Regions from separate parts of the Oceanisphaera sediminis genome, predicted to be linked through region 2. Evidence: predicted binding sites of a transcription regulator. Region 2 holds the regulator's gene; each other region holds the start of a gene.

Region 1 (10,214 bases), on a different contig from region 2:
CCCGGAAGATATTCTGGCGACCATTTTTGGGGTCAGCTTCTGTGCCGCCTTTATCGAAATATTCCTGAGTCGTTTCATTCACAAGCTGCAGAAAATCATTACCCCTGTGGTGACGGGTACCATCATCATCCTTATCGGTATTCCGCTGATCAAGGTGGCGATGACCGATATCGGTGGTGGTTTCGGTGCCGAAAATTTCGGTTCCCTCGATAATCTGATGCTGGCCGGGATAGTGCTGGTTAGCGTTGTGTTACTCAACCGTTCAAAGAACCCTATGGTGCGTCTGGCTGCCGTGGTTATCGGCTTGGTGCTGGGCATGCTTGCGGCCTTCTTCATGGGACGCCTTGATTTCTCTCATATTGCCAGCCTGCCGGTGATATCCGTTCCGGTACCGTTCAAGTTCGGTTTCCAGTTTGACCTTGCCGCCTTCATTCCATTGGCCATTCTGTTTTGTGTAAGTGCCATGGAAACCACCGGTGACCTGACTGCCAACTCGACCATTTCTCGTGAACCGGTATCAGGCCCCGTGTATCTGAACCGTATCCGCGGTGGCGTACTGGGCGATGGTATCAACTCCATGATTGCCGCCACCTTCAACAGCATGCCGTCCACTACCTTTAGTCAGAACAACGGCGTTATTGCTCTGACCGGTGTGGCCAGTCGCTACGTTGGCATCTATGTTGCCGCCATTCTGTTCCTCATGGGTCTGTTCCCCATCATCGGTGGTGTGCTGCAGCAGATGCCCAAGCCGGTACTGGGTGGGGCTACCCTGATCATGTTCGGGACCGTGGCGGTAGCCGGTATTCGTGTGCTGTCCCAGGCTAACCTGGACCGTCGCAACATGATGATAGTAGCCATTTCCGTCGGCATGGGTATCGGTGTTTCTACCGTACCTGCTGTACTACAGGCGCTGCCCGACATGCTGGAAAACATTTTGAAGTCACCGGTCGCCATGGGCGCTATTACGGCCATCACTCTGAGCCTGATTCTGCCCGAGCACAAGGTTGCCGAAGAAAGCGAAGCCGACGTTACTGTGGCCGCCGAAGCTGATGATGCAAAAAAAAAATTAGGTGAAGTAGGTTAATACTTACTTCCTTCTAGGTGCCTGAAAAGGCTGAACCCCTGGCACACCTTCCCGGATTGTGTGTCAGGGCTTTTTACATCCGGGGGATGCTAACTTTCATGTTTAAAGGGAGTCGAAAGTCTGATGCAAAACCCCAACACACTCTGGATAAAACACCCCCTCGCTACCCTGAGCCCGGCCTATGCCGGTGGTGTGGTGATTACCGAAAACCGGATCACCGAACTGGTGCCTGCGGGGCAAACTCCCCAAACACCGGTAGATGAGGTGTTTGACGCCAGTCAGCATGTGCTGCTGCCAGGCCTGATCAACGCTCATCATCATTTTTATCAAACGCTTACCCGCGCCCACCCGGTGGCACTGAACAAGGCGCTGTTTTCCTGGCTGACGTCACTGTACCCGGTATGGGCTAAACTACGGCCGGAAATGGTAGAAGTCTCGACCCAGATTGCTCTGGCCGAGTTGCTGCTGTCGGGATGCAGTACCGCCAGTGACCATCATTATCTGTTTCCCAGGGGGCTGGAAGATGCCATCGATATTCAGGTAGCGCAGGCGCAGCAGCTGGGCGTTCGGGTGCATCTGACCCGCGGCTCCATGAGTCTGGGTAAGGAGCAAGGTGGCTTGCCGCCGCAGTCGACGGTACAAAGTGAAGACGTGATCATGGCCGACAGCGAACGGCTGATTCGGCGTTATCATGACCACACCGACGGGGCCATGATCCGAGTGGCACTGGCGCCTTGTTCGCCGTTTTCGGTCAGTACCGAACTGATGAGAATGTCCGCCGAGCTGGCAGAAAAACACCGGGTTCAGTTGCATACCCATCTGGCGGAAACCCACGATGAAACCGCCTTCTGCCAGAAGATGTTCGGCATGAGGCCGGTGGATTATCTGGAGTCGGTGGGCTGGCTCAGCAATCGGGTCTGGCTGGCTCACGGCATTCATTTCAACGAGCAGGAAATCGGCCGTCTGGGTCAGGTGGGAGTGGGCATTGCTCATTGTCCCTCTTCCAACATGCTACTGGCTTCGGGGCAATGTCCGACGCTGGATCTGGAGGCCGCCGGCTGCCCCGTCGGTATCGGCGTGGATGGCTCCGCCTCCAATGATGGCTCTAACATGATGACCGAAGTACGGCAGGCGCTGCTGTTGCAACGATTGCGTTACGGCGCCGAAAAAATTACCCATCAGAAGGTACTGGACTGGGCCACTAATGGCTCTGCCCGTTGTCTGGGGCGTGATGATGTCGGTGATATCGCCGTTGGCAAACAGGCGGATCTGGCCTTGTTCCGGCTGGATGATATCCAGTTTGCCGGTGCCGGTGATCCGCTGGCGGCGCTGGTTTTGTGCGGTGCCCAACGAGCCGATCGCATGATGGTGGCCGGGCGCTGGCGGGTGACCGACGGTACCGTCTGTGGTCTGGATATCGAAGCACTGAAGGCCAGACAGCGAGAGCTGGCGGCACAGCTGGTCTGAAAATGACGGTGTGATTGTCAGCGCTGGATAATAGAAAGGGCACCGAATGGTGCCCTTTTGTTTACGCAGGCAGCGTAAACCGCTCGCTGCAGGGCAGAATATCGTAGTCGATCATCACGGCTTCACCGGCCAGGTGACGGCGCAACATATCGAAGGCGGCAAAGGCCAATAGGCGGCGCCGATTCAGGGGCTCCCGAAAGTGCATTTTCAGGGTTTGTACCTGGCAGCCTTGTTCGGTCTTGAGGGCAATGGGAATGCCCTGCGGGCCTTCGGCACCGATGGCCAGGGTCAGCGGGCGGGCCGATCGTGCCAGCCAGAGGGCCAGATCTTCGGCGCTGTCGGGCAGGCCAGCCAGGTAGTGACCTTCGAATTCGGGCGTGATGGTGCTGATGGTATCGGTCAGGCGGCCGCCGCTGGCATCCTCGAAAATCATCAAATCCCTGTTCAGTAACAGCGGCCCCAGGCTGGCGGTAAAGTTCATCTCGTCCCGCGCCACCAGATGAGTGCCCACTTCGGCCAGCAGCAGTGCTTCGGCGGTGGCAATGGCGGCGGCGTCTTCGGTTTCGATAATCAGCTTGAGCTCTATGGTCGGCGAATTGGCCCGGTAGCCGAGGGTAATGCCGGCCGGCCATGGCAGATGATCAAGCCGGTCGCTCAGGCCGGATTCGGACAACCCGAATGAAAAGAAACGACGTACCTGGCTATGACCATTCTGGCCCAGCTGCCGACGTAATCGCGGCAGAATCTCGTCGGTCATCATTTTTTTCAGCTCGGATGGCACGCCCGGGGTAAAGAAAAAGGTGGCGCGGTTGAGTTTGACCGCAAAACCGCAGGCGGTGCCCACCGGATTGTCCACCAGCTCGGCGCCCTGTGGCAGCATGGCTTGCTTGCTGTTGCTCTGGGGCATGGCGCGATTGCGGCTGGCGTATTTTTGCTGCATTACCTCGAGCCAGTGCTGGTTAAGCTCAAGGGGCACACCGGCGGCTTCGGCCATGGCTTCGGCGCTGATGTCGTCCGAGGTGGGGCCAAGGCCACCGTTGACGATCACCAGATCGGCCTGGTGACTGCGTTGTACGAACAGCTCGACCAGGTCGGCCTTGTCGTCGCCCACGGTAAAGCGGCGGCGTACCTGCCAGCCTTGTTCCAGCAGCTGCTGCGACAACCAGCCGGCGTTGGTGTCGGTTATCAGTCCGGTCAGCACTTCATCACCGGTGCTCACCAGTTCAATCACGGGTTTCATATGCTTATCCTTGAAGGGCGTTGCCGGGATTTTAACGTATCTTGGGCGAATGGCACACGCCGAGGATGACAAGAGCCGCTGCTTTGTTGTAGATTTCTAGATGTCTAGACTTTCTTACCGATGCTGTACATGGAGTGAGCAAATGCCCATCAGAATTCCGGATCGCCTGCCAGCGGCCAATGTCCTGACTCAGGAAAATATCTTCGTGATGACGGAAACCCGGGCGGTCAATCAGGAAATCCGCCCGATGCGGGTGCTGCTGCTTAATCTGATGCCGAAGAAAATTGAAACCGAAAACCAGTTGTTGCGCATGCTGTCCAATTCGCCGTTGCAGATTGGCGTGGACCTGCTGCGTATCGACGATCGGCCTTCGAAGAACACGCCGCAATCGCACCTGGAACACTTCTACCACGATTTCGAACAGGTGCAGGATCAGTTCTACGACGGTCTTATCATCACCGGCGCGCCGCTCGGGCTGACCGATTTCTGCGATGTGATCTACTGGGACAAGATAGAGCAGATAGTGGCGTGGGCCAAAAGCCATGTTACCTCCACGCTGTTTTTGTGCTGGGCCGCCCAGGCCGGTCTGAAGATTCTGTACGGGCTGGACAAGCGTACCCGCCTGGAAAAACTGTCCGGTGTCTACGAGCACCAGAATCTGGCCCAGTACGAGCCTCTGGTGCGCGGCTTTGACGACGTGTTTCTGGCGCCTCATTCCCGTTATGCGGATTTTCCGGTGGAGCTGTTACGGCAAAAGACGGATCTGAAAATACTGGCCGCGTCGGACAAGGCCGGCGTCTATCTGGCGGCCAGCCCGGACGGACGCCAGGTATTCGTGACCGGGCACCCGGAATACAATGCCGATACCCTGCATGCAGAATACCTGCGGGATCTGGAGGTGGGTATCGAACCCCGAATGCCGGAAAATTATTATCCCGACAATAATGCCGATAATCCCCCCAGAGCCACCTGGCGCAGCCATGGTCATCTGTTGTTTGCCAACTGGCTGAATTATCACGTCTACCAGCTGACCCCGTATGATCTGCGTACCCTGAGTGCCACCGGCGAGTCGCTGACCCGAGACTAAGATCTGTGAGGGGTGAGGAGTAAAATCCGCCTCACCCTTCACGAAGCTATTTACTCGATGGGAAAGCCGGCTTTTTCCGCCGCCTTGGCCTTGTTGATCATTGGGGTGATGCTCATGCCCTGCACTATGATGGAAAACAGCACTATGGCGTAGGTCATCATCAGCACCAGATCCCGCAGTTCCACCTGACCGTCGCTACCGAGTTTGATGCCGGTGGGAATGGACAAGGCCATCGCCAGTGACAGGCCGCCGCGCAGTCCGCCCCAGGTGAGGATGCGTATCGAGTATTTGTTGTAGCTGCGAAAGCGGCGAAAGGCGACATAGGGCAGGGCGACGCTGACGAAGCGGCCGGCCAGCACCAGCGGAATACCGCACAGCACCAGAATCCAGGCTTGCCAATGGAATTGCACCAGCAACATGGCCAGACCAATCAGCAGGAACAGCAGGGCGTTCAGAAACTCGTCCAGCAGATGCCAGAACTGATCCAGGTATTTCGAGCTCTGTTCCGAAAAGCCGGTGTAGCGGGTCCAGTTGCCGATCATGATACCGGATACCACCATGGCCAGGGCGCCGGACACGCCCAGCACGTTGGCCAGCGCAAAACCGGCGGTGGGAATGCACAGCGTCATCAACAGCTCCATGGAGCCGTCGTCGGTGGCGCTGATCATCAGGTGAGACATCAGGCCCAGCAGGGCGCCGAATACGATGCCGCCAACGGCTTCGTGGGTGAACAGCGTCATGACCGAGCCAAAGGTCGCCTCGGTGCCGTTGAAGGCGACCGCAAAAATGGTCAGGAAAATCACCAGGCCGATGCCATCGTTGAACAGCGACTCGCCTTCGATTTGAATGGCAATCTGCTCGGGGGCGCCCAGCTTCTTGACGATGGCCAGCACGGCGATGGGATCGGTGGGCGAGATAAGGGCCCCGAACAGCAGGCAGTAGATAAAGGGCAGGGGAATGGCGGCAACATAAGCCAGCAGCCACAGGCCGGCAGCCACCACCAGGGTTGAAATCAGCACGCCCACGATGACCAGTACCGAAATCTCCCATTTCTGGCTTTTCATGGCCGGCAGGTTAATGCCCAGGCCGCCGGCAAACAGCAGAAAGCCGAGAATACCCTGCAGTAGAAACTCGCCGAAATCGACGGTCTCCAAGGTGGCAATGGCATGCAGCTGTAGTTCGGGCCAGGTGGTTTTTCCCAGTATTAACATCAAGATGGAAATAAGCAGGGCGCCAAAGGTAATGGCAATGGTGGTCTGGATTTTCATGATGTATTGATTGACGAAGGCGATGGTGATCGCCATGGCCGCCAATAAACACAGAGTGTAATAGACGCTCATAAAGGCACTTCCGTAGAGTTTTTATTTTATTTGCAAGCTTGGTTGGCCGGTCTTTGCCGGTGGTGCATAGTGTGCCTTAACAGCACACATTTTCACTAGCTAAAATGCGGTTAATTTACGCATTTTACGTGCCAATATGACCCCTTGCCATTCATCAGCCTTGTAGATGGCTGGATTTCCAGCTTGGTATTTTGTGATAGCATGGTTGCTGCTTTCAGGAATCTAGTTGTAACAGGAGTTATCAGTGTCCAGATCCCCCGTTTTTTCCCAGCTCGAACAGGCGCTCGCCGAACGTATTTTGATTATCGATGGGGGCATGGGCACCATGATCCAGTCACATCGACTGGACGAGGCCGCCTATCGAGGCGAACGCTTCGCCGATTGGCCATCGGACTTGAAAGGTAATAACGACTTGCTGGTATTGAGCCAGCCCGAGATCATCGCGCAGATTCACAGCGACTATTTTGCCGCCGGCGCCGATATCATCGAAACCAATACCTTCAACGCCACCAGCATCGCCATGGCGGATTACGACATGGAATCGCTGGCGGTGGAAATCAACCTTGAAGCGGCGCGACTGGCCCGCCGGGTGGCCGACGAGTGGACCGCGAAAGAACCGCACAAGCCGCGCTTTGTGGCCGGGGTGCTGGGACCGACCAACAGAACCGCCTCCATTTCGCCGGATGTGAACGATGCCGGTTACCGTAACATCACCTTCGATCAACTGGTGGAGGCCTATACCGAGTCGACCCAGGCGTTGATTGACGGCGGTGCCGATCTGTTGATGATCGAAACCATTTTCGACACCCTCAACGCCAAGGCGGCGGTGTTTGCCATCGAAGGCCTGTTCGAGCGGCAGAATATTCGACTGCCGGTGATGATCTCCGGCACCATCACGGATGCCTCCGGTCGCACCCTGACCGGGCAAACCACCGAAGCCTTCTATCATTCCCTGCGTCATGCCAAGCCTATTTCCTTCGGCCTGAACTGCGCCCTGGGGCCGGACGAATTGCGCCAGTACGTGGCCGAACTGTCCCGTATCAGCGAAACCTATGTATCCGCTCACCCCAACGCCGGTTTGCCCAACGCCTTCGGTGAATATGATCTGGAAGCCTTTGAGATGGCCGAGCATATTCGCGAGTGGGCCGAAAGCGGCTTCCTCAACCTGGTAGGCGGTTGTTGTGGCTCTACCCCCGAGCATATTCGGGCCATGGCCGAGGCGGTAGCGGGTATCAAGCCCCGCGTGCTGCCGGATCTGCCGGTGGCCTGTCGGCTGTCCGGTCTGGAGCCGGTGCAGATTACGGCCGACAGCATGTTCGTCAACGTCGGTGAGCGCACCAACGTCACCGGCTCGGCCCGTTTCAAGCGGCTGATCAAGGAAGAGAAATACGACGAGGCGCTGGAAGTGGCGCTGCAGCAGGTAGAAAGCGGCGCCCAGATCATCGACATCAACATGGATGAAGGCATGCTGGATGCGGTGGCCTGCATGACCCGCTTCCTCAACCTGATTGCCGGCGAGCCGGATATTTCCCGGGTACCGATCATGATCGACTCCTCCAAGTGGGAGGTGATCGAGGCCGGCCTGAAATGCATTCAGGGCAAGGGCATCGTCAACTCCATTTCCATGAAGGAAGGCGAAGACAAGTTTATCGAGCAGGCCAGGTTGGTACGCCGCTATGGGGCGGCGGTGATCGTGATGGCCTTCGACGAAGTCGGCCAGGCCGACACCCGTGAGCGCAAGTTCGAGATCTGCGAGCGCGCCTACCGCATTCTGGTGGATCAGGTGGGCTTTCCGCCGGAAGATATCATCTTCGATCCCAATATTTTCGCCGTGGCCACCGGCATCGAAGAACACAACAACTATGCGGTCGACTTCATCGAGGCGGTGAAGGACATCAAGGACAACCTGCCCCACGCCATGATTTCCGGCGGCGTGTCCAACGTCTCGTTTTCATTTCGTGGCAACGATGTGGTGCGTGAAGCCATTCATGCGGTGTTCCTCTACCATGCGATCAAGAACGGCATGGACATGGGCATCGTCAATGCCGGTCAGCTGGCGATTTACGAAGACATAGAGCCCGAGCTGAAGGAAAAGGTCATCGCCGTGGTGCTTAACGAAAACGACGGTGCCACCGAGGCGCTGCTCGAGATCGCCGAGCGTTATCGTGGCAGTGGGGCCCAGGCGGCGGATCCGCGCGATCTGGAATGGCGCAGCTGGCCGGTCAACGAGCGGCTGGCCCATTCGCTGGTCAAGGGGCTGACCGACTTTATCGAAGAGGATACCGAAGAATCCCGGGCGCAGGCGGTGCGCCCGCTGGACGTGATTGAAGGCCCGCTGATGGACGGCATGAACGTGGTCGGCGATCTGTTCGGCGAGGGCAAGATGTTCCTGCCCCAGGTGGTCAAGTCGGCCCGGGTGATGAAGCGGGCGGTCGCCTATCTGAACCCCTTTATCGAGGCCAGCAAGGAAGTCGGCCAGACCAATGGCAAGGTTGTTATGGCCACGGTCAAGGGCGATGTGCACGATATCGGCAAGAATATCGTCGGCGTGGTATTGCAGTGCAACAACTTCGAGGTGGTGGATCTGGGGGTCATGGTGTCCTGCGAGCAGATCCTGAAGACGGCGCGGGAAACCAATGCCGATATGATAGGTCTGTCCGGTCTGATCACCCCCTCGCTGGATGAAATGGTGAATGTGGCCAAGGAAATGCAGCGCCAGGGCTTCACCATACCGCTGCTGATCGGCGGTGCCACCACCTCCAAGGCGCATACGGCGGTCAAGATCGAGCAGAACTACGACGAGCCGGTGGTCTATGTGTCCAATGCCTCCCGCGCGGTGGGCGTGGTGCAAACCCTGCTGAGTCGCGAGCACAAGCCGGCCTTCGTCGACCGGCTGAACAAGGAATACGAGGTAGTGCGCGATCAGCATGCGCGCAAGAAGCCGCGCACCAAGCCGGTGACCCTGGCCGAGGCTCGCGCCAACAAGGTGGCCATCGACTGGCAGGCCTACACGCCGCCGGTACCGGCCAAACCGGGAATTCACGAGTTGCATGAAGTACCCATCTCGGTACTGCGCGAGTACATCGACTGGACGCCCTTCTTCCTGACTTGGTCGCTGGCGGGCAAGTATCCGCGCATTCTGGAAGACGAGGTGGTGGGCGAAGAGGCCAAGAAGCTGTTTCGTGATGCCAACGACCTGCTGGACAAGCTGGAAGCCGAGGGGGAGCTGCGCTGTTCCGGTGTGCTGGGACTGTTCCCGGCAAACAGCGTGGAAGATGATGTGGAAATCTACACCGACGAGTCCCGTACCGAAGTGCTGCACACCCTGCGTTTTCTGCGCCAGCAGACCGAGAAGAAAGACGGATTTCCCAACTACTGTCTGGCCGACTATGTGGCGCCCAAGGGCACCAAACCGGACTACGTGGGCGGCTTTGCGGTGACCGGCGGCATCGGTGAAGATGACATCGTCCGTCGCTATAAAGAGGCGGAAGACGATTACAACGCCATCATGGCCAGCGCCGTGGCCGATCGTCTGGCGGAAGCCTTTGCCGAATACATGCACCTGCTGGTACGCCGTGAATACTGGGGCTATGCCGCCGACGAGAATCTCGGCAACGACGAGCTGATTCGGGAAAAATACAGCGGCATTCGGCCGGCTCCGGGTTACCCGGCCTGTCCCGAGCACACCGAAAAAGGCACCCTCTGGCAGCTGCTGGATGTAGAGTCGCGCATCGGCATGCAGTTGACCGAATCCTACGCCATGTGGCCGGGAGCGGCGGTATCGGGCTTCTATTTCTCCTACCCCGATACCCGCTACTTTGCGATAGCGCAGATCCAGGAGGATCAACTGCTGGACTACGCTGCGCGCAAGGGCATGAGTCGGATCGATGCCGAAAAATGGCTGGCACCCAATCTGAGTGCCTGATTTCAGCCACGTAACTCTGGGTTAAAGACGCGTTATGCAGTGTCTTTCCCCAAAACAAGAAGGCGCCAAGG
Region 2 (10,214 bases):
CGGAAAGGCCGAAGAAAATGGCCACGTCGCCGTCTTTGCCCACGTTGGCGGAGCAGTGCATGGAGGCAATGCCCTTCAGCGGCAGCAGGTAGTTCATCATGGAGAACATGCCTTTCTTCATTTCGCCGCCGTACCAGGTACCGCCGATCAGTTGTACCCGCTCGGTCAGGTTGAAGGCGACGAAGTTCTCGCTGTTCAGACCCTGCTCTTTCCAGTTGGGGTTGGTGCACTTGGCGCCGTTCATCACCACGAAGTCGGGCACAAAGCCTTCCAGTTCGGCTTCGCTCGGGCGAATGAACATGTTTTTCACGAAGTGCGCCTGCCAGGCAACCTCGGTCACGAAGCGCACGGCCAGGCGGGTATCCGGGTTGGCACCGCAGTAGGTGTCGACCACGAACAGGCGCTTGCCGGACAGCTGCTTGGTGACCAGGGTTTTCAGCTCGGTCCAGGTTTCCTGGCTCATCGGCTTGTTGTCGTTCTTGCCCTGATCGGCCCACCACACGGTGTCGCGGGTGACGTCGTCACGCACTATGTATTTATCTTTCGGAGAGCGGCCGGTAAAGATACCGGTGTCGACGGCAACGGCGCCCAGGCTGGTTTCCACGCCCTTTTCGTAGCCTTCCAGATCCGCACGGGTTTCTTCTGCGAACAATTGTTCGTAAGAGGGGTTATGAAGGATCTCGGTAACATCGTTGATACCGTATTGAGAGAGGCCTAATTGCTGCGCCTGCGACGTCATTGTTATCTCCTGGTACGAAGGGGTTGAGTAAGCATGGTTATTGGAATAATTAATCGCGGCAGACTAGCAGGAATTGCGCGGTATTTAGGGGATCAGTGTCAAAATTTAGAGTTTTGAGCGGAAAATTAACTAAAAAGGGGCACAATGCCCCATTTTTTTTGTATTAAATGTTAATGCAGTGTCGGGGCATCATTAAAGAGGTTTTGCAGATCCGCTTCATTGAAGTGATAGTGCCGGCCACAATAGTCACAGTGCATTTCGATTTTACCTTCTTCCTTCACAATGTCGCCGGCCTCTTGCTGACCGACCTGCAACAGCGCCTGTTCGCATTTTTCCCGCGAGCAGGTGCATTGAAAGGTGACCGGCTGCGGATCGAACACCCGCACCGCTTCCTGATGATAGAGGCGATACAGAATCTCGTGCGCGTCCAGATTCAACAGCTCGTCGGCCTTGATGGTGTGGGTCAGGGCCTCGAGGTGGGTAAAGTCACCGTCCTCGCCGCCGGGCAGTTCCTGCAGCAACATACCGGCACAGCGCGGCTGCTCGTGCTGCACGTCGGTAAACAGCCAGATGCGGGTGTTCAGTTGCTCGGACTGGGCAAAGTAGTTTTCCAGGCTGGCACTCAGCGAATGTTCGCCGAGATCGACAATACCCTGATAACGCTCGCCGTCATTGGGGGTAATAGTAATGGCCAGATAGCCCTTGCCGACGAGTTCGGCCAGTTTGTCGCTGTCGGGCACCTCGCCTTCCCAGCGGGCCACACCGCGTAGCTGCTGCTGGTGGTCGCCGTTAATCACGGCCAGAGAAACGGGGCCGTCGCCCTGCAGCTGTACCGTGATGTGGCCTTCAAACTTGAGGGTGGCGGTCAGCAGGCTGGTGGCGGTCAGCAGCTCGCCCAGCAGCCGTTGTACCGGTGCCGGATAGGCCTGGGATGCCAGCACCTGATGAAAGCTCTGCTGCAGCTGTACCAGCTCGCCCCGAACCTGGTAGTTGTCGAACAGATAACGATGAAGTTGGTCGATGTGAGTCATAAAAAATCCTGTATGGGCTGAATGCCGTTATCGTCTGTATATGCGATATATAGTGTAAGTGGTTTGAGCTGCGGGGTGGGAAGCCGTTGTCCCGCGGTCGCCTCAGTTACCCTGCTTGATTTTAAGCAGGGTACGCCGTTCCTTTTTATCCGGCCGACGTTCGGGGCTGGGCGCAAACTGGCTGTTGAACTTGCGGGCCTCGGCGTTTTGCTCGCGCTTCTTGATGCTGTCTTCGGTTTCCTGAAACAAACGCTGGGCCTGCTCGGCCTTGCCCCTGTGTTCCGACAATTCCAGCACCACGACTTCCTTTTCATCGTTACCCTGGCGCAGGCGGATCAGGGCACCGACCTCTACCTGCTTGCTGGGTTTGCTGCGTTGTCCGTTGTAGTGCACCTTGCCGCCGTCAATCATGGTGCGGGCCAGGCTGCGAGTCTTGTAGAAGCGGGCGGCCCACAGCCATTTGTCCAGGCGGATGGATGAATTTTCTCCGTTCATTGCGCTCGCTCTCGTTAAAACCGAGCCTGAATTATACCAGATGCCCCGGCCCGGAGCGTATATCGGCGCCGGCAAAAGCCGGCTTGTTGTCACTTGTGGGCAGACGTTTACCGAGAGTTACGATAATCTCTGCACAGGGTGAGCGAAAAGGCGGAAACGGCCATGGCGGACAAGAAACAAAAACCTGAGATATTACATACAGAATTGGTGGCACAGAGTCGTCTTTTCAAGGTGGAGTCGGTTCATCTCAAGTTCAGCAACGGTGTGGAGCGGGTGTACGAGCGTATGCGCAACAGCGGCCGTGGCGCCGTGATGCTGGTGCCGCTGCTGGATGAAAAGACCATCTTGCTGATCCGTGAATACTCCGCCGGAACCCACAGCTATGAGCTGGGCTTTCCCAAGGGGCTGATCGATCCGGGCGAAAATGCCATGGAAGCGGGTAATCGGGAGCTGATGGAAGAAATCGGCTATGGGGCACGGGAGCTGACGCCGCTGAAACAGGTGACGCTGGCCCCCGGTTATTTTGGTAGTCGTATGGATATCTTGTTGGCGCGAGATCTGTATCCTGAACAGCGTGAAGGGGATGAACCCGAGCCGCTTGATGTGGTGCCCTGGCCTCTGGACAAGCTGGACCAGCTGATGGCCCGGCCCGACTTCAGTGAAGCACGCAGCATCTGTGGCCTGTTTATGCTGCAGGACTGGCTCAATAGAAAGGAGTAAGCATGGATATCTATGCCTTGTTGCCGGGCGTGAAGGCGGCCGCCCGTGAATCCGGCAACCTGATACTGTCGATGTATAACAGTGGCCAGTATCAGGCCGAGAACAAAGATGACGACAGCCCGGTCACCAGCGCCGATCTGGCCGCCCACGTTTATCTTAAACAGGCGCTGCGCGAGCTGGCCGATATTCCGGTGCTGTCGGAAGAAGGCACCGAGGTATCGCTGGCCGAACGCAGCAGCTGGCCCCGATACTGGCTGGTGGACCCATTGGACGGTACCCAGGAATTCATCGCCGGCAGCGGTGACTTTTCCACCATGATCGCCTTGATAGAACACGGCAAGCCGGTGCTGGGCGTGGTGTACGGGCCGGTGAACGATCTGATGTATTACGCGGTACGCGGCCACGGCGCCTTCAAGGAGGCGGACGGCGAGACTCGGCGCATCGAGGCGCGGCATCATGATACGGCCGACAAGCTGACCGGGCTGCGCATCACCATCAGCCGTCGGCAAAACGTGGACTGGGTTCGCGCGCGCCTGACGCCCACACTGGACTATCAGCTGGTGCCGCTGGGCTCCAGCTCGCTCAAATCCTGCCTGGTGGCAGAAGGCGCGGCCGACCTGTATATGCGCATCGGCCCCACTGGCGAATGGGACACGGGGGCTACCCAGTGCATAGTTGAAGAGGCGGGGGGGCGCTTGCTGGATCTGAACCTGAAGCCGCTCAGCTACAACCGGCGCGACAGCATGGTCAATCCCAATTTCATTACCCTGGGCGATGCAGGGCTGCCCTGGTCGCAGATTCTGGTCGGTGTCGAGTCTTGAAAGGCAGTGGCAACCGAAGACGCGGGGCGATGCGGCTTGCCTGCTGCCCTTTAGCAGCATTTATTGAAAGGCGCTAAAGGGCAGCCGGGGATAGCGGCGACAAGCAACGAAAGCATGCAAAGGCGGCAGCGGATGGGCCCGGTTTCGCTTGCCGCCTTGCAACCCACACCGCGATGGCCAGCGCCTTATTCTTCGTCGCTGATGGCGTAATCTTCTATTTCGATACCCAGCTCGGCCATGATGGCCCGGGCGTGTGCGGGTATCTGGTCGGGTACGTCTTTGCGCAGATCTTCATCCTGGGGCAGCGGCTGGCCGGTATAGGCGTGCAGAAAGGCCTCGCACAGCAGTTCGCTGTTGGTGGCATGACGCAGGTTGTTGACCTGGCGACGGGTGCGCTCGTCGGTCAGTATCTTCAACACCTTGAGCGGTATGGACACGGTGATCTTTTTGACCTGTTCATTTTTCTTGCCGTGTTCGGCGTAAGGGCTAATATAATCGCCGTTCCATTCAGTTTTCATTGTTCACCCGCATCAAGGTTAAAAATCCGAGCCGAATTGTAACCCTTACATTTTTTATTGGCAATCCAACAGCAAAGACTTTCAGACGTCCGGAAGGCTTGACGGCCCATTCCGGCTGGGTTACTGTGCGCGACTTGGAAGTTCCGTATTAGTAGCTAGCCAGGCTGCCTAAGCTGCCGTAGTGCAAAGGAGAGGATATGCCAGATTACCAGACCCAGACTCATGCCGTTCGTACCGGCATCGATACCGATACTCAGCATGGGGCTGTGGTGCCGCCTATCTACCTCAGCAGCACCTATTCTTTCGCCGATTTCAATGAGCAGCGCCGCTTCGACTATGCCCGCTCCGGCAACCCGACCCGCCAGACGCTGATCGATGCCCTGGCCCGGCTGGAAAAAGGCGCCGGCGCCGCCGTGACCGCCAGCGGCATGGGTGCCATCAATCTGATCATTACCTCTCAGCTGCAGGCCGGCGATCTGCTGCTGGCGCCTCATGACTGCTACGGCGGCAGCCACCGGCTGTTCAACTCCCTGGCCCAGAAAGGTAATTTCAAGGTCGAGTACGTTGATCAGACCGACGAGGCGGCGCTGGCGGCAGCCCTGGCCAAAAAGCCCAAAATACTGTGGATTGAAACGCCGTCCAACCCGCTGCTGCGAGTGGTGGATATAGCGGCACTGTGCGCGGCGGCCAAGGCCGTGGGCGCCTTGAGTGTGGTCGACAACACCTTTCTGTCGCCGGCGCTGCAACAGCCGCTGACTCTGGGTGCCGATCTGGTGGTGCACTCCACCACCAAATACATCAACGGTCATTCCGATGCGCTGGGCGGAGCCGTGGTGGCGGCCAGTGAAGAGCGGGCCGAAGAACTGCGCTGGTGGGCCAATTGCCTTGGCCTGACCGGCTCGGCCTTCGATAACTATCTGACCCTGCGCGGTCTGCGCACCCTGGGCGTGCGCATGCGTCAACACTGCGAAAACGCCGAGGCGCTGGTTACCTATCTGCAGGGCCGGCCGGAAGTCAACACCATCTATCATCCCAGTCTGCCCGGCAACCCCGGCCACGAGGTGGCGGCGCGCCAGCAGCTGGGCTTTGGTGCCATGCTCAGCTTCGAGCTGAATGTGGACGAAGCGGGCATGAAGGCGTTTTTGAAGCAGCTGAAGCTGTTCTGCCTGGCCGAGTCGCTGGGGGGGGTGGAAAGCCTGATTGCCCATCCGGCCACCATGACCCATGCGGCCATGACCGAAGAAGCCCGTCTCGTTGCCGGTATCAGCAACCAGTTGTTGCGGGTGTCGGTGGGTATCGAGGATGTTCGCGACCTGATCGAAGATTTCGACAATGCATTCAAGGTGTTAAGCAAGTAATGACCCAGCAGCAGAACGACACCGACCGCCATCGGCGTCCGGTGCACAAATTTGGCGGCAGCAGCCTGGCCGATGCCGCCTGTTTTCATCGCGTGGCCGACATCATCAACAGCCAGCGTCAGCCCGACGCCCTGATTGTGGTGTCGGCGTCGGGTAAAACCACCAACCGCTTGATTGAATTGCTCAATCTGTTTACCAGTGGTGACAATGCCGCCGCGGCGACCCTGGAAGGACTGTACAGCTTTCAGCGCGGTTTAATCGAAAATACTCTGGATGAAACGGAAGCGGCGCCCCTGCTGGCGGCGCTGGATGAAGACATCAATACCATTGCCGGGGTACTGGAAAATCACCGCCTGGACGACTATCAGCGCAGTTTTATCCAGTCGTTCGGCGAGCTGTGGTCTTCCCGGCTGCTGGCCAGCCTGCTGAACAGTCAGGGTGTGCCAGCAGCCTCGCTGGATGCACGTCGTTTTTTGCGGGTATCCGGCTCACCGGTGCAGGTGGACGAGGCACTCTCGCGCGAGCAATTACAGGGTATTCTGGCCGAGTATCCGGATCAGACACTGGTGGTGACCGGCTTTATTGCCGCCGATGCCGAAGGCCGTACCCGCTTGCTCGGGCGCAACGGCTCCGACTTCAGCGCCACCCTGCTGGCGGCGCTGGCCGACAGTTCACACAGCACCATCTGGAGCGATGTGCCGGGGGTGTTCAGTGCCGATCCCCGGCGGGTCACCGAAGCCCTGTTGCTGACCCGGCTGTCGCTGTCGGAAGCCGCCGAGCTGGCCCGACTGGGCTCGCCCATACTGCACAGCCGCACCCTGGGGCCGGTGTCGGCCAGCCGGCAACAGCTGATACTGCGCTGCAGTTACCACCCCAATGACGGTCACACCCGCATTGAACGCCTGCCCCGGCGAGAGTCGGGCGCCCGTATCGTGACCTCGGTAGACGATGCGGTACTGGTGGAAATGACCATTCCCGACCGTTATCAGGACAGAGTGAACGCACTGACCGAGTGGCTGACCCGGCGCGAGCTGGCCCCCCTGGCCTGCAAGCGGCGTCCCGAACGCAAGCTGTGGCAGATTGCCTATACCCGCGAACAGGCCGAGCAGGCCTTCTCGTTGCTGCGCGATCACCAGCCCGGTGGCGGCTTTGAAGACCTGCAACAGCGGGAAGGTTTTTCACTGGTGGCGCTGGTGGGCAAGGGCGTGACCGCCCAGGCCGAGCAGTGTCTGCATTTCTACCATGCGCTGAACGAGCAGCCGCTGGAGTTTATCCAGCCCGCCAAAAACGGCCTCAGCCTGGTGGGGGTGGTACGTAAAGTCATGCTGGAGCCCTTGCTGCTGCGGTTGCACCAGAGCCTGTTCAGTCGGCCTCGGCGTATCGGTCTGATCCTGTTTGGCCGGGGCAACATCGGCCAGGCCTGGTTAAAGCTGTATCAGCAAGAGAAGGCGCGGCTGGAGCAGACCCTGAACGTGCAGCTGACCCTGTACGGCGTGTTCGACTCCAAAGGTGCCATGCTCGCCAGCCAGGGGCTGGCCGTGGAGCAGGTGCTCAACAACTTCCAGTCCGAGTCCATGGTCTGGCCCGACTGGCTGGAAAACCTGGAAGAACACGGTTTCGACCAGCTGGTGGGACTCGACTTCACCGCGTCCGACACCCTGGTGCAGTACTATCCGAATCTGGTGCAGCAGCATATTCATCTGATTGCCGCCAACAAGCTGGCGGGCGCGGCTGAGCAGGGTTTTTATCTGCGATTGAAGCAGAGTCTGGCCGAGCATCGGGTACAGTTTCTCAGCAACGCCACCGTCGGCGCCGGGTTGCCGGTGCAGAGCAGCCTGCGCCAGCTGCAACAGTCGGGTGAGCAACTCCGTGGTATCAGCGGCATCTTTTCCGGCACCCTGAGCTGGCTGTTTCAGCGCTTTGATGGCAGCCAGCCGTTTTCCGAACTGCTGTTGCAGGCCTGGCAGCAGGGCCTGACCGAGCCGGATCCGCGCCAGGATCTGAACGGGCAGGATGTGAAGCGCAAGCTGGTCATTCTGGCGCGAGAGGCGGGTTTCGATCTGGATCCCGAACAGGTCAAGGTCAGCGATCTGGTACCCGAGGCGCTCGCCGCGCTGGAGAAAGAGGTGTTCTTCGACCGGTTGGCCGAACTGGACCAGCCGCTGGCCGAGGCGCTGGCCAGCGCGCGCGAACAAGGCGGCCTGTTGCGCCATGTGGCCCGCTTCGATGCCGCCAGTGGTGCCGCCAGCGTGGGGTTGGAAGTGGTGGCCGCAGATCACGCTTTCGCCCACCTGCGCCCCGGCGACAATGTCTATGCCATCGAAACCCGGCACTATCGGCAGAACCCGCTGGTGATCCAGGGCCCGGGGGCCGGCCGGGAAGTGACCGCCGGCGCCATGCAGGCCGACTTGTGGAATCTGCTGGCCGGTCTGTAACGAAAAAGGCTCCCGCAGGAGCCTTTTTTCATGACATTGAGTTGTCCTTCCCGAGGGCGGGAAGGGTCTTTTTTGATGCTTACTTCGCGGCCTCGAGAGCGGCGTTTACCCAGCCATCAAACTTGGCCTGATGGGCCTTGATCCAGCCGTCGGTATGGCGTTCTATGGCGGCCGGGGTGTCTTCGCCCTGTTTCATGCGCAGGTTCTGGGCGCTGATGTCGTTGGCGGAGATCTGCATCACTTCAAACAGTTTGGCGGCCGCCGGGTTGGCTTCGGCAAACTCCCGGTTGGCCACTATGTGTTGGGTGTTGGCCTGAAAACCGTAGTCCTTGCCGTTGGGCAGTGAAGTATCTACGTCCTTGCGTTCGCCGGGCAGGGAGGAGAAGGGAACTTCCAGCCAGATGACGTCCTTGCCGGGCACCAGCTCGCCGCTGATCCAGTAGGGGGTCCAGGTGTAGTAAAAAATGGGTTCATCGGCCCGGTAGCGGGAAATGGTGTCGGCCATAATGGCCGAATAGGCGCCCTGATTATGGGTAATGGTGTCGCGCAGGCCGTAGGCATCCAGATGGTGTTCAATCACTTTTTCGCAGCCCCAGCCCGGGGTGCAGCCGGTCAGATCGGCCTTGCCGTCGTCGTTTACATCGAACAGGGCGGCAATGTCCGGCTCCTTGAGTTGGCCTATGTTGGTGATGCCGTGTTGTTCGGCGGTGCGCTTGTCGATCAGGTAGCCCTGCAGGGCGCCGGTGGAATAGACCCCTTCCCGGTAGAGTTTTTCGTCACCACCGGCGGCTTTATAAAAGTCGATATGCAGCGGGTCCCAGTGGTCGGCCATAAAGGTGGCGTCGCCGTTGGCCAGGGCGATGTGGCCGGCGGCGTATTCGATTTCCTGAATGTCCTTCACGGTGTAGCCCAGTTTTTCCAGGCCCTTCATGACCAGCAGGGTCTGAAAGGTTTCCTCGGCAATGGAGCTTTTCAGGGGCTGTACCGAGATGCCGTCGCCGGGCAGGGCCGCGAGGGCGCTCAGGCTGAAGGTGGAGGCCAGCAGGCCGCCGGAAATAGCGCTTATCAGTTTCATTTTTCTCTCCTTGTCGTTTATTCCTTGTTGCCCAGCAGGCGATACAACAGACCCGCAGGGCCGGTTTGATACCAGTGATGTATACCCCGGCTACGCTTGTTCTGACCCATGGACTGGGTCAGCCGGTCCAGAATAATGGCCATTAATACAATGCCCAGGCCGCCCACGGTGGCCAGACCCATGTCGAGCCGGCCGATACCCCGCAACACCATCTGCCCCAGGCCACCGACGGCGATCATGGAAGCGATGACCACCATCGACAGGGCCAGCATCAGGGTCTGGTTGATACCGGCCATGATGGTGGGCATGGCCAGAGGCAGTTGCACTTTGAACAGCAGCTGTGACGGGCTGGCGCCAAAGGAGCGGGAGGCTTCCACCAGATCTTCCGGTACCTGGCGAATGCCCAGGCTGGTGAGGCGGATCAGCGGCGGCAGAGCGAAGATGATGGTCACGACCACGCCGGGTACGTTGCCGATGCCGAACAGCATGACGATGGGCACCAGATACACGAAGGCCGGGGTGGTCTGCATGGCGTCGAGCACCGGGCGCAGGGTGGTCTGGGCCCGGTTGCTGTAGCCGAGCCAGATCCCCAGCGGCAGCCCGATAAGCACGCAGAACACCACGGAAGTAAGCACCAGCGACAGGGTGATCATGGCCTCGTTCCAGGCGCCGATGGCGCCGATCAATACCAGTGACAGCAAACTGCCCAGGCCCAGCCGCCATCCGGATACCTGCCAGGCCAGCAGGGCCACCAGCAGGATCAGTACGGGAGAGGGAATGGCCAGCAGGCCTTGCTCCACACCGGAGAGAATAGTGTCTATGGGGGCGCGTACTGCCTGAAAACCGCTGCGAAAGTGAACGACCACCCAGTCCAGCCCATGTTCTACCCAGCGGTCGAGGGGAATCAGCGCATCCTGAAAGGGGTTCAGCCAGTCGATACCGGCTTGTTCTGCCGGTGCTTCGGGAGCGGCATCGAGCCAGCTGCTCCCGGTATCGGCCGGAGCGTCCGACTCCCAGGGGTC
Region 3 (10,214 bases), on a different contig from region 2:
CCGTACCCACCCGCGCCTGCTGGTGCTGACCGGTGCCGGCATCAGTACGGACTCCGGCATTCCCGACTACCGCGATCAGCAAGGTGAGTGGAAGCGCAAGCAACCGGTGCAACACCCGGACTTCATGCGCTGCGAGCACACCCGAAAACGCTACTGGGGCCGCAGCCTGATCGGTTGGCCGGTGATGCGCGATGCCCACCCCAATCCGGCGCATCAGGCCCTGGCACGACTGGAGCAACTGGGTCATATCGACCTGCTGGTCACCCAAAACGTGGATGGACTGCACCAGCGGGCCGGCAGCCGCAAGGTAGTCGACCTGCATGGCCGCTCAGATCAGATTGTCTGCATGAGCTGCAACTATCGCAGTAGCCGCGACGAATCACATCAACGCAGTGCCGAGCTGAACCCGGATTACACCCGTTACCGCGCCGCCACGGCACCGGATGGCGATGCCGATCTGGAAGTGGATTTCAGCGGTTTCCACGTTCCTGGATGCGCTCAATGTGGCGGTATCCTCAAGCCGGATGTGGTCTTCTTCGGCGATAACGTCCCCAGGCTGCGTGTCACCGAGTCACTGGACGCACTTCAAAACGCAGACGCTCTGCTGGTGATCGGCTCCTCATTGATGGTCTACTCGGGCTTTCGCTTCTGCCGCCGAGCCAACGAGTGGAACAAGCCGATCGCCGCCCTGACATTAGGCAAAACCCGAGCCGATGAATTACTCAGCCTCAAGCTGAATGCGCCCATCACACCGGTACTGCAAGCGGCTCTCAAGGAGCTCGCCGCTCCGCTAGACGGTTACTTACTCAACCCTAACCCGGGCAAATTCCCCTGAGAGATCCCCTCATTTTCATCGATGGCGATTTGAATACGGATGTTGGCATCAGGACCCGGTACCGGTTTGTGGTTTCCGCCCTTCACATCAAGGGTTGATACAGATCAATATGTTCGAGGTTTCCTTACAATAACTTAGGCATCCTTATGGATAACTCAATCAAGGAAGAAAATCGTATGTATCCGCTTTTGCTCAAGGCACACTTGGCGCTTATTTTACTGGGCTTTTTAAGTTTTTTGCTGCGTACCTACTGGGGTATCACCAGCTCGGTATTATTGAAGAATGCATTGGCATTTAAAGTTCATAAATTGTTGACCTTGCTGATGCTGGTCAGTGCCTTGGCCTTGTGCCTGGCTATAGACCAATACCCCGTCACCGATGCCTGGCTAACCGAGAAACTGATTCTGCTGGTTGCCTATGTGGCCTTTGCCATGATGGCATTCAGGCCTGCTGCGCTTGCCGGGCAACGCTACCTGTTTGCAGGGGTAGCCTGTGGCTTGTTTGCTACCATGCTGTTTATTGCCAAAACCCATTCGCCCCTGCTGTTAGGGTGAAAGGTGGCGTTGTTTCCTAAAAGAGTTTTTCACTATTTGATAGTGCTGAAGTGCATGCAAACAACTTGTTCTAACTTATGGTTGTACATTTTCAGTGCTGGCCACCGTGACTTATTCTGATTTAAGACGCAAAGTAGCGCATGTGTGTTTTTAGGAACAGATAAGTAATGCTGCATAACAGGTGTGGTTCTGTCGTCATTCCCGCGAAGGCGGGAATCCAGGGCCAGTGGCGCAGATTTGTCAGCCTGCGCTTCTCCTGCAAAGACACTGGACCCCCGCCTTCGCGAGGGTGACGAGAAAGAAAAGCTAGCCCCAGTATCCACATCAGTTATGAGATATTACTTAGTTCTCTGAGTCAGCAAACAACGCCCTGGGCCGAGAGTTCTCTTCGAATGATGTCAGCTCCTGCACTCAGGGCATTCAGCTTGCCTCTTGCTACCCCACGAGATAAGGGGGCCATGCCACAGTTGGTGCAAGGGTAGAGCTTGTCGGCATCGACATACTGCAACGCTTTGCGCAGCGTGTCGGCCACTTCCTCTGGCGTCTCGATGCGATTGGTTGCAACATCAATGGCCCCTACCATCACCTTTTTACCCCGTATCAGTTCAAGCAGCTCTATCGGAACATGGGAGTTATGACATTCTAACGAGATAATATCGATATTGGACTTTTGCAGTTTGGGAAAGACCTCTTCATATTGTCTCCACTCGGAACCCAACGTCTTTTTCCAATCCGTATTGGCTTTAATGCCGTAACCGTAGCAAATATGTACGGCAGTTTCACATTTAAGGCCTTCAATTGCTCGTTCCAAAGCAGCAATCCCCCAATCATTTACCTCATCAAAAAACACATTAAAGGCAGGCTCATCAAACTGGATAATATCAACACCTGCGGCCTCCAGCTCTTTGGCTTCCTGATTGAGTATTTTGGCAAACTCCCAGGCCAGTTTTTCACGGCTTTTATAATGATCATCATACAGCGTGTCTATCATGGTCATGGGGCCAGGCAGGGCCCATTTGATGGGTTTCCTGGTTTGCTGGCGTAAAAACCTGGCATCGTCAACAAACACCGGCTTCTGGCGACTGACTGCACCCACAACCGTCGGAACACTCGCATCATAGCGATCACGAATTTTAACGGTCTGACGTTTTTCAAAATCAACACCGTCAAGGTGCTCGATAAAGGTAGTCACAAAGTGCTGACGGGTTTGCTCGCCATCGCTGACAATATCAATACCGGCATGCTGCTGCTCTTGCAAAGACACACGCAGCGCATCCTGTTTGCCGTCGATAAGCTCTTGACCTTGCAGCTTCCAGGGTGACCAGAGGGTCTCGGGTTGTGCCAGCCAGGACGGTTTGGGCAAGCTGCCCGCAGTGGAAGTAGGTAATAATTTTTTCATCATAAATTCCGTTTCTGTTCTCGTTAATGTTCAGGCGCTTGTTTTATTATCAGGCGTAGTTGGCAGACCACTGCTCAAGAATCGCCTTGTATGGCTTGATAAAGTTCTCTTCGGCCAGTTTGCCCTGCTTGATGGCCAGCTGGCTGCGCTCTTCTCGATCATAAACAATCCGAGTTAATGAATGATCTGCTTTCTTCAGATTAGGTTTATATATTTTTCCTGCCACAGCGTTGGCATTATATATTTCAGGCCGATAAATTTTTTGAAACGTTTCCATGGTGCTGATGGTACTTATCAGCTCAAGATTCGTATAATCGTTCAGCAAGTCACCAAAAAAGTAAAAGGCCAGAGGTGCAGCGCTATGTGGCGGCATAAAGTAGCGAACTTTCAGGCCCATCTTCTTGAAGTATTGCTCCGTTAAAGAGGTTTCATTGGGCAGATACTCGACACCCAATATGGGGTGATGATTTTCAGTCTGGTGATAGGTCTTGTTATCGGAAACACTCAGGCAGATCACCGGCAATTTGGCAAAATGCTGCTGATAGGTGTTCGAATTCACAAAGCGCTTGAACAGCTTGCCGTGCAGATCACCAAATTTTTCCGGAATGCTGAAACCGGGCTTGCCCTTGTTGTGCTCCAGCAACAAAACGCTGAAGTCATAGTCCCGCACATAAGAGGAGAAGTTATTGCCTACAATGCCTTCTGTGCGTTGCCTGGTTTTGTGATCAACAATAATGGTTTTCAGCACTTCAATAGTAGGAAAGGTATGCGCCTTGCCTTCATTGTCGATATCCATATCAACAGAGATGATTTCCAGCTCAACGGAGTAACGGTCTGCTTTGGGGTTATCCCAATTTACCAGAGCATTGAAACGATTGTTAATCATCGTCAAGGCATTGCGCAGATTTTCCTGACGGCTCTCTCCCCTGGCCAGGTTGGCAAAGTTGGTCGTGGCACGCGTACTGTCTGCGGGTTGATAATTTTCATCGAAAGCAATGCTGTTTACAGCAAATTTGACGTCGTTACTCATAATGTTGTTCATCCATTTGTTGAGATAAAGCCTGAATCTGTTCCCTGCCCGTTCTGGAAGTCCAGACATCTAGAGCTAAGCCTAGGTATGTTATACAGGGCCCATTTCATGAACAAAAATGATTTTATCTCATCAATAGATGAATATTATTCATGATTTATTGTAAGGTAAGGCTCATCCGGCAAGCAGAGTGCCGGCTTAGGAGACGCTTGCCACCGAGTTGTTACCGAATGTTCTGAGCCAGAGCAACGAAGTCACTCAGGTAATTGATCTGTTCTTCGCCTTTGCGCATTCCCAAAAAAATCTGCTTTTTAATCCCATCTTGACCGAACCGAAGGCTTTTAATGGCCATTGTTTTGGCGAATTCATCCACTAACCAACCAGGCAATGCACAGACGCCTCTGCCTGCTGCCACCATTTGCAACATTATTTCCGTAGTCTCAATTGTCTTGTGTTTTTTGACCGTGCATTTTGCGGGGTTTAAAAACTGGCTGTAAATATCCAGCCGTTCAGGCTCTACCGGATAGCTAAATAACACTTCTTCATTCAGCTGTTCCGGCATGATCGAGCTTTGCATGGCAAGGGGGTGAGATGATGAAACGACGAGTCGATGTTCATAGTCAAATACCGGTATAAACGTCAGATTGGGTTTATACAAGGGATCAGGCGTGACCAGGATGTCTATTTCATAGCTATGCAGGGCACCCAGACCACCGAACTGAAACTCCTGCTTGACGTCAATATCAACGTTTGGCCACTTTTCAAGATAAGGCTCAATCACTTTTAACAGCCATTGATAGCAAGGGTGGCATTCCATGCCGATGCGAAGTGAACCCATTTCACCTTTCGCCATCTGAGACAATAGAAGTTCGGTGTGTTTAAATTGCGGCAATACCCGACCGGCAAGCGTCAGAATTTGTTCACCCGCATTGGTCAGGCGCAAGTTTCTACCTTCTTTTTGCCAAACAGGTGTTTTGATCTGACCTTCTAACTTTTTGATGCTGTGACTCAATGCAGACTGGGATAAATTTAACGATTCCGCCGCCTGGGTTAAGGTTCCCTGCTCTTTTATTGCTGCCAGTACTTCAAGGTGAAACCGCTCCAACATGATTTAACTCCGGTCTTTAGCACTCAATTTCATGAATATAATTCATGACTTATTGAAAATATATTATTATTTTCAATATTTAAATGTCGCCTATGCTCACCATCCAGACATTCAGAGCCTGTTTTTCGACCTTTACAGGGCAACCAACCAGATCAGTTAGTTTGACAGATTAATATAAGGAGATCGTAAACAGGCGCTAAAAACGACCATACGGCGAGGCGCTCGCTGGTGATAGTCGTAAAGGTAAAATGAAAGGGGAATATCAAAAGAGGAAGTAAATAAACCGTCGCTTTGGCCTTTAAGGGGCTCACAGGGCGTGAGCGCAGGCCAAAGCGACGGTGATCGGCAGGTCGGTTACAGACCCAGTTTGTCGAGCAGGCCCGGCAGTTTATCGCCAAGCTTGTCGCCCAGTTGGTCGCCGAGCTTTTCGTTCAGCTTGCGCTTGACTCGCTCCGCTTCCTTGTCGGCCTTTTCGCGCAGGTAAAGGTCGAACACCTGCTGCAGATCCAGGCTGTACTTCGGCTGCTGGTAGCTGCCGCTGATGCGTACCGGCAGTATGATGTTCTTCAGCTCGCTCAACTCCTCCCCGTCCTGGCCCTTGAGGCTACCGACGATGGCGGTGTTGAGCAACACATCGAGCGACTCGTCAAGCAGGTTGGTTTCTCCCTCGCCATCGATGCGCAACAAGGGGGACGCCATATACAGGTTCTCGGTGCTTACCCGGCCTTTGCCGATGGCAAAATCGGCGGTCAGGGCGCTGAAGTCGGTTTTCTCGACGGCCTCTTCCGCCGGCAACGGCAGTCCCTTTACCCTGGCGTGGGCCCGACGGATCAGCGCCGCGATATTCACCCCGTTCAGGGCGCCATCGGCCACTTTAAGCGCGGAGGTTCCCTTTACGCTGCGTTTGATGGCATCGCTGGTCAGGCCACTGCCACGCAGGTCAAACGTCAAATCCGCCCGCCCCTCCAGATAGTCGATACCCGCCGCTGCGGTCAGCAGCTCACGGGCATTAACCCCGGTCAGCGTTTTCTGTACCAGAAAACGCACCGGATCGGTATTGACGTCCAGTTCGCCCCTGGCTTCAATCTTGCCTTCATATAACCGGGCCTGCACCCGATCGAGCTTTACCTTGCCCTGATCGATGTTGACCTTGATATCAAGCTGCTCCAGCTCGATTCCCTGCACCAGTACCTTGTCGGCGGCCAGCTGGCCCTCAACCTTGATGCCCTTGAGCGCCGACAGATCCGGCTCATCGGCCGCACTGGCAGAAGGCAGTGTCGACGCCGGCGCCGCCGCACTGACCACCTGTTCATCGGCGGTCGCCGCGACCGGCGTGGACCGCCATTCGGCCTGCAACGCATCCACATCCAACAGCGCCGTGTTCAGGTTGAAGTGCAGCTCGGGAATGGCACTATGGCGCAGCGACAGTTCACCCGTTGCATCCAGCGATCCCAGTTTCAGCGTCATGTCGCTGAACTCGGCCAGTTTGCGGTCCAGTACATAGGCCAGGTTACCTTCCAGCCGCAGCTGCTTGGTACCGGGAATGGCACGACCGGTGGCATCGAGGTCGAGCTTGAGATCATCCAGTCGCAGGCGGTCGAATTCCGGTGCCAGCCACAACTGACCGGTCGCATCCATATTGGCCTGTACCTCGTCACTGAACAGATTACCGGACAGACTCAGGGGTACCGCCTTGCCGGGAGCAAACTCGTCAAGCTTGACGTTGACCCGGTTGAGGCGGGTCAGGGTATTATTCGCTTCGTTCTGCACCACGATTTCGGCATCCACCACCTGCACACCGGCCAGGCTGATGCTCATCGGCTGACGAGGCTCGCCGCCGCCATCCGTTTCCGTCTGCTCATTCGAGCCGCCGGTAGTGGACGTCGTGGTAGACAGGGTACGCAGATCGTCGATATTGCTGACCCCATCGGCGCGGGTGATCAGATGCAGACGCGCATTGCCCAGCACCGCTTCGCCGATCTCCAGCCGGTTATCGAACAGCGGCTTCAGCGCCACGCCCAGGCTGATTTCACCGACAGACAGGGTATTACCGGCGGCAAAGCCGGGCGGATTGAGCAAGGCGGCGTCGTTGAGAGTAAAGCCGATAGAGGGGAAAAAGCGCCAGCTCAGGTCGCCGTTGATCACCAGGGTGCGGCCGGTTTTTTCCCGGGTCTGCTCGATCAGCACCCGCTTGACTCTGTCGGTATCCACCACCTGGGTCAGAATCACCAGCGCGAGCAGCAATAACAGCAGCAACGCCGCCACGCCGTAGAGTAATTTTTTCATTATTGTTTCCCGTTTTTTATACGTTTAATACCCATTTGCTTTGCGGCATGTGAGGCAGTGCAAGCCGCCATGGACTCCGGCCTCGCCGTGCTGATACTGAATCGAGTTCAGCATGACGTTACTTGATTCGGCACGGCGTGATGTCCCTGGCCGTCATTCCGGGCTTGACCCGGTATCTTTCAGCAGGCGGCGTGCATGTTGGGATTCGCTACGCTCATCGCCAACCTACGACTTACAGCTTCCAGTTGATAGCTTAACGCTCCCCGAAGGGGCCGGCGTCAGTCCTGATTGATACGGCTGGCATCCGCGCCTTGCTGCGACTTGTACTTGGCGCTGGCACGGCTCATGTAAGGACGTTCGGCCGACCCCGACATGGTTTCGAAATTGAGCGCGCCAATCACCATACGCGGGCGCAGCGCCAGCGGCAGTTTGCCGCTGTTGTAGAATTCCAGCACGATGCGTCCGGACCAACCCGGATCGATGCGGTGTGCCGTCACGTGCACCATGAGCCCGAGCCGCGCCAGAGAAGAGCGGCCGTCCAGCCAGCCGACAATATTATCGGGCAGGGTGACAGATTCAAGTGTTACCGCCAGCGCCAGCTCGCCCGGGTGCAGAAAGAAGGCTTCGCCATCGGGAATGACAATCTCGTCACTCATTACCCGGTTGATGGCTTCGGACACCTGGGCACTGGGTCCGCTCAGCTCGATATAGGGCGCGGTATGATCCTGAAACACGCGAAATGCGTTGCCCAGCAGCACATCGACACTCACGCCACTAATCCGCTCCGGCTCCGGCTCGGGACTGATCTGGATAAGACCCTCGGCCAGATAACGCTTGATATCCCGGTCACAAAGACGCATGAAAACTCCTTAACTCAATGGTGATCCCACCACGGCAGCGACGGCTCTTGCCGTCTGGCGGCACGAACAAGGCGCGCCTGCGTGGCAGTGATGCGATTAAACCTGCCGGGTATAAAGGCGGGTGGGAATGATGTTGCCGCTAAAATAAAGCCCCGCCGCCACCCGGGCGGCGATGTTCAGATAAAGATTGGCCAGGGCGCCTTCAGGCTCGGCAATCAGGGTCGGGGTACCCTGGTCCATCTGCCGGCCGATACTCGCATCCAGCGGTAACTGACCGAGCAGCGGCACCTGATGCTGGCTTGATACCCGCAGGCCGCCACCTTCACCGAATAACGCTTCCTGATGGCCGCACTGGCTGCACTGGTGATAGCTCATGTTTTCCACCACCCCCAGCACCGGAATATTGACCTTCTGGAACATGTTGATGCCCTTAACGGCATCGGCCAACGCCACGTTCTGCGGTGTGGTCACCACCAGGGCGCCGGTGGTCGGCACCTGCTGGGCAATGGTAATTTGAATATCACCGGTGCCCGGCGGCAGATCCACCACCAGGTAATCGAGATCGCCCCAGCGAGTCTCGCGCAATATCTGTGCCAGCGCCTTGCTCGCCATGGGCCCGCGCCAGACGGTGGCATCCTCGGCCCCCACCAGAAAGCCGATGCTGTTGGCCTTGATGCCGTGCGCCGGCACCGGCGCCATGGTCTTGCCGTCGTCACTTTCGGGTTTGGCGTCGGCTACCCCCAGCATCATCGGAATAGAAGGGCCATACACATCCGCATCCAGTATGCCCACCCGGCCGCCGAGCCGGCTTAGCGCCAACGCCAGGTTCACCGCCGTGGTGGACTTGCCGACCCCGCCCTTGCCGGACGACACCGCGATAATATTGCGTACTCCCGGCACGGCCTGGGCATCGTTGGCGCAGGCCAGGGTCGCTACATCTTGACTCAACTGCCAGCGTACCCTGCCGGCACCACTCAACCGGCACAAGTCGGCATCAAGGTCCTGCAACTCGGTTTCCAGCCGATAATCGACAAAAGGCAGTACCAGCGAAACCGTCAGAATATCCTGCGACCGGGTCACGCCACGAACAAAACCGGCACTGACCGGATCCTTTGCCCAGTGCGAAGGCCGAAATTGGGCCAGTCGGGCACTAATGTGTTCATTATTCATGCTGTGTTGCCTGCTGATGAATCTGTTCTGCACTCTACCAAAAAGCCCGCAGCGGTGAAACGCCGAGCCGAGGCGATATGCGGCTTTGCCGGCCTTTTGTCGCATATGGCCGGATGCATGTCGGCCACATACCGGAGCCGGCAAGGACAAAACCCGAGGCCGGGCGCTTTGGGCCGGAAAAAGCGGCCAAAGTGTGTATAACCGAAAAAAACTCGGGTAACATGCTCTGTCCCGTGTAATTGACTCAACAGAATGGAAATTATGGCTACCGAACCTCGTAAGATACTTGTCACCTGCGCCCTGCCCTATGCCAACGGTTCAATCCACCTTGGCCATATGCTGGAGCACATTCAGGCCGATATCTGGGTTCGTTATCAGCGAATGCGTGGCCATCAGGTTCATTTTATCTGTGCCGACGATGCACACGGCACCCCCATCATGCTCAAGGCCCAGCAGCTGGGCGTCGATCCCGAGCAGATGATTGCCGCCGTGCAACAGGAGCATAAAGCCGACTTCGACCGCTTCAACATCGGCTTCAACAACTATCACTCGACCCACAGCAAAGAGAACCGCGACTTTGCCGAGCTGATCTACGGTCGTCTCAAGAGCAACGGCTTTATCGAAAACCGCACCATTTCCCAGCTTTATGATCCGGAGCAGAACATGTTTCTGCCGGATCGTTTCGTCAAGGGCACCTGCCCCAGCTGCAAGGCGGAAGACCAGTACGGCGACAACTGCGAAGTCTGCGGCGCCACCTACAGCCCGACAGAGCTGATTGATCCGCGTTCGGCGGTCTCCGGCGCCACCCCGGTGATGAAAGACACCGAGCACTTCTTCTTCGACCTGCCCCAGTTTGGCGGCATGCTCAAGGCCTGGACCCGCTCCGGTGCCCTGCAGGAAGAAATGGCCAACAAGATGAGCGAATGGTTCGAGTCCGGCCTGCATCAGTGGGACATCACCCGCGATGCGCCC

The links. The regulator MetJ, encoded in region 2, represses methionine synthesis genes. The targets are predictions, from matches to a motif close to AGANNTCTAGANNTCT.
Region 1: the regulator MetJ is predicted to act here: its motif matches at 3,882-3,897, upstream of metA (homoserine O-acetyltransferase MetA).
Region 3: the regulator MetJ is predicted to act here: its motif matches at 3,874-3,889, upstream of ABD827_RS04275 (DUF1852 domain-containing protein).

Annotation. Positions count from the first base shown of each region.
Region 1 covers NZ_BAABDS010000038.1:1,401-11,614, forward strand. The annotation lists gene ABD827_RS12500 (uracil-xanthine permease family protein) at 1-1,084, shown strand, start outside; gene ABD827_RS12505 (8-oxoguanine deaminase) at 1,208-2,551, shown strand; gene ABD827_RS12510 (CinA family nicotinamide mononucleotide deamidase-related protein) at 2,613-3,791, opposite strand; gene metA (homoserine O-acetyltransferase MetA) at 3,934-4,878, shown strand; gene ABD827_RS12520 (cation:proton antiporter) at 4,929-6,218, opposite strand; gene metH (methionine synthase) at 6,463-10,143, shown strand.
Region 2 covers NZ_BAABDS010000039.1:41,712-51,925, reverse strand. The annotation lists gene pckA (phosphoenolpyruvate carboxykinase (ATP)) at 1-739, opposite strand, end outside; gene hslO (Hsp33 family molecular chaperone HslO) at 910-1,770, opposite strand; gene hslR (ribosome-associated heat shock protein Hsp15) at 1,873-2,265, opposite strand; gene nudE (ADP compounds hydrolase NudE) at 2,428-2,985, shown strand; gene cysQ (3'(2'),5'-bisphosphate nucleotidase CysQ) at 2,988-3,806, shown strand; gene metJ (met regulon transcriptional regulator MetJ) at 3,992-4,324, opposite strand; gene metB (cystathionine gamma-synthase) at 4,522-5,682, shown strand; gene metL (bifunctional aspartate kinase/homoserine dehydrogenase II) at 5,682-8,117, shown strand; gene proX (glycine betaine/L-proline ABC transporter substrate-binding protein ProX) at 8,197-9,192, opposite strand; gene proW (glycine betaine/L-proline ABC transporter permease ProW) at 9,210-10,214, opposite strand, start outside.
Region 3 covers NZ_BAABDS010000010.1:102,534-112,747, reverse strand. The annotation lists gene ABD827_RS04290 (NAD-dependent protein deacetylase) at 1-835, shown strand, start outside; gene ABD827_RS04285 (SirB2 family protein) at 982-1,389, shown strand; gene ABD827_RS04280 (methionine synthase) at 1,745-2,791, opposite strand; gene ABD827_RS04275 (DUF1852 domain-containing protein) at 2,838-3,818, opposite strand; gene ABD827_RS04270 (LysR family transcriptional regulator) at 4,042-4,926, opposite strand; gene ABD827_RS04265 (AsmA family protein) at 5,281-7,212, opposite strand; gene dcd (dCTP deaminase) at 7,491-8,072, opposite strand; gene apbC (iron-sulfur cluster carrier protein ApbC) at 8,169-9,242, opposite strand; gene metG (methionine--tRNA ligase) at 9,504-10,214, shown strand, end outside.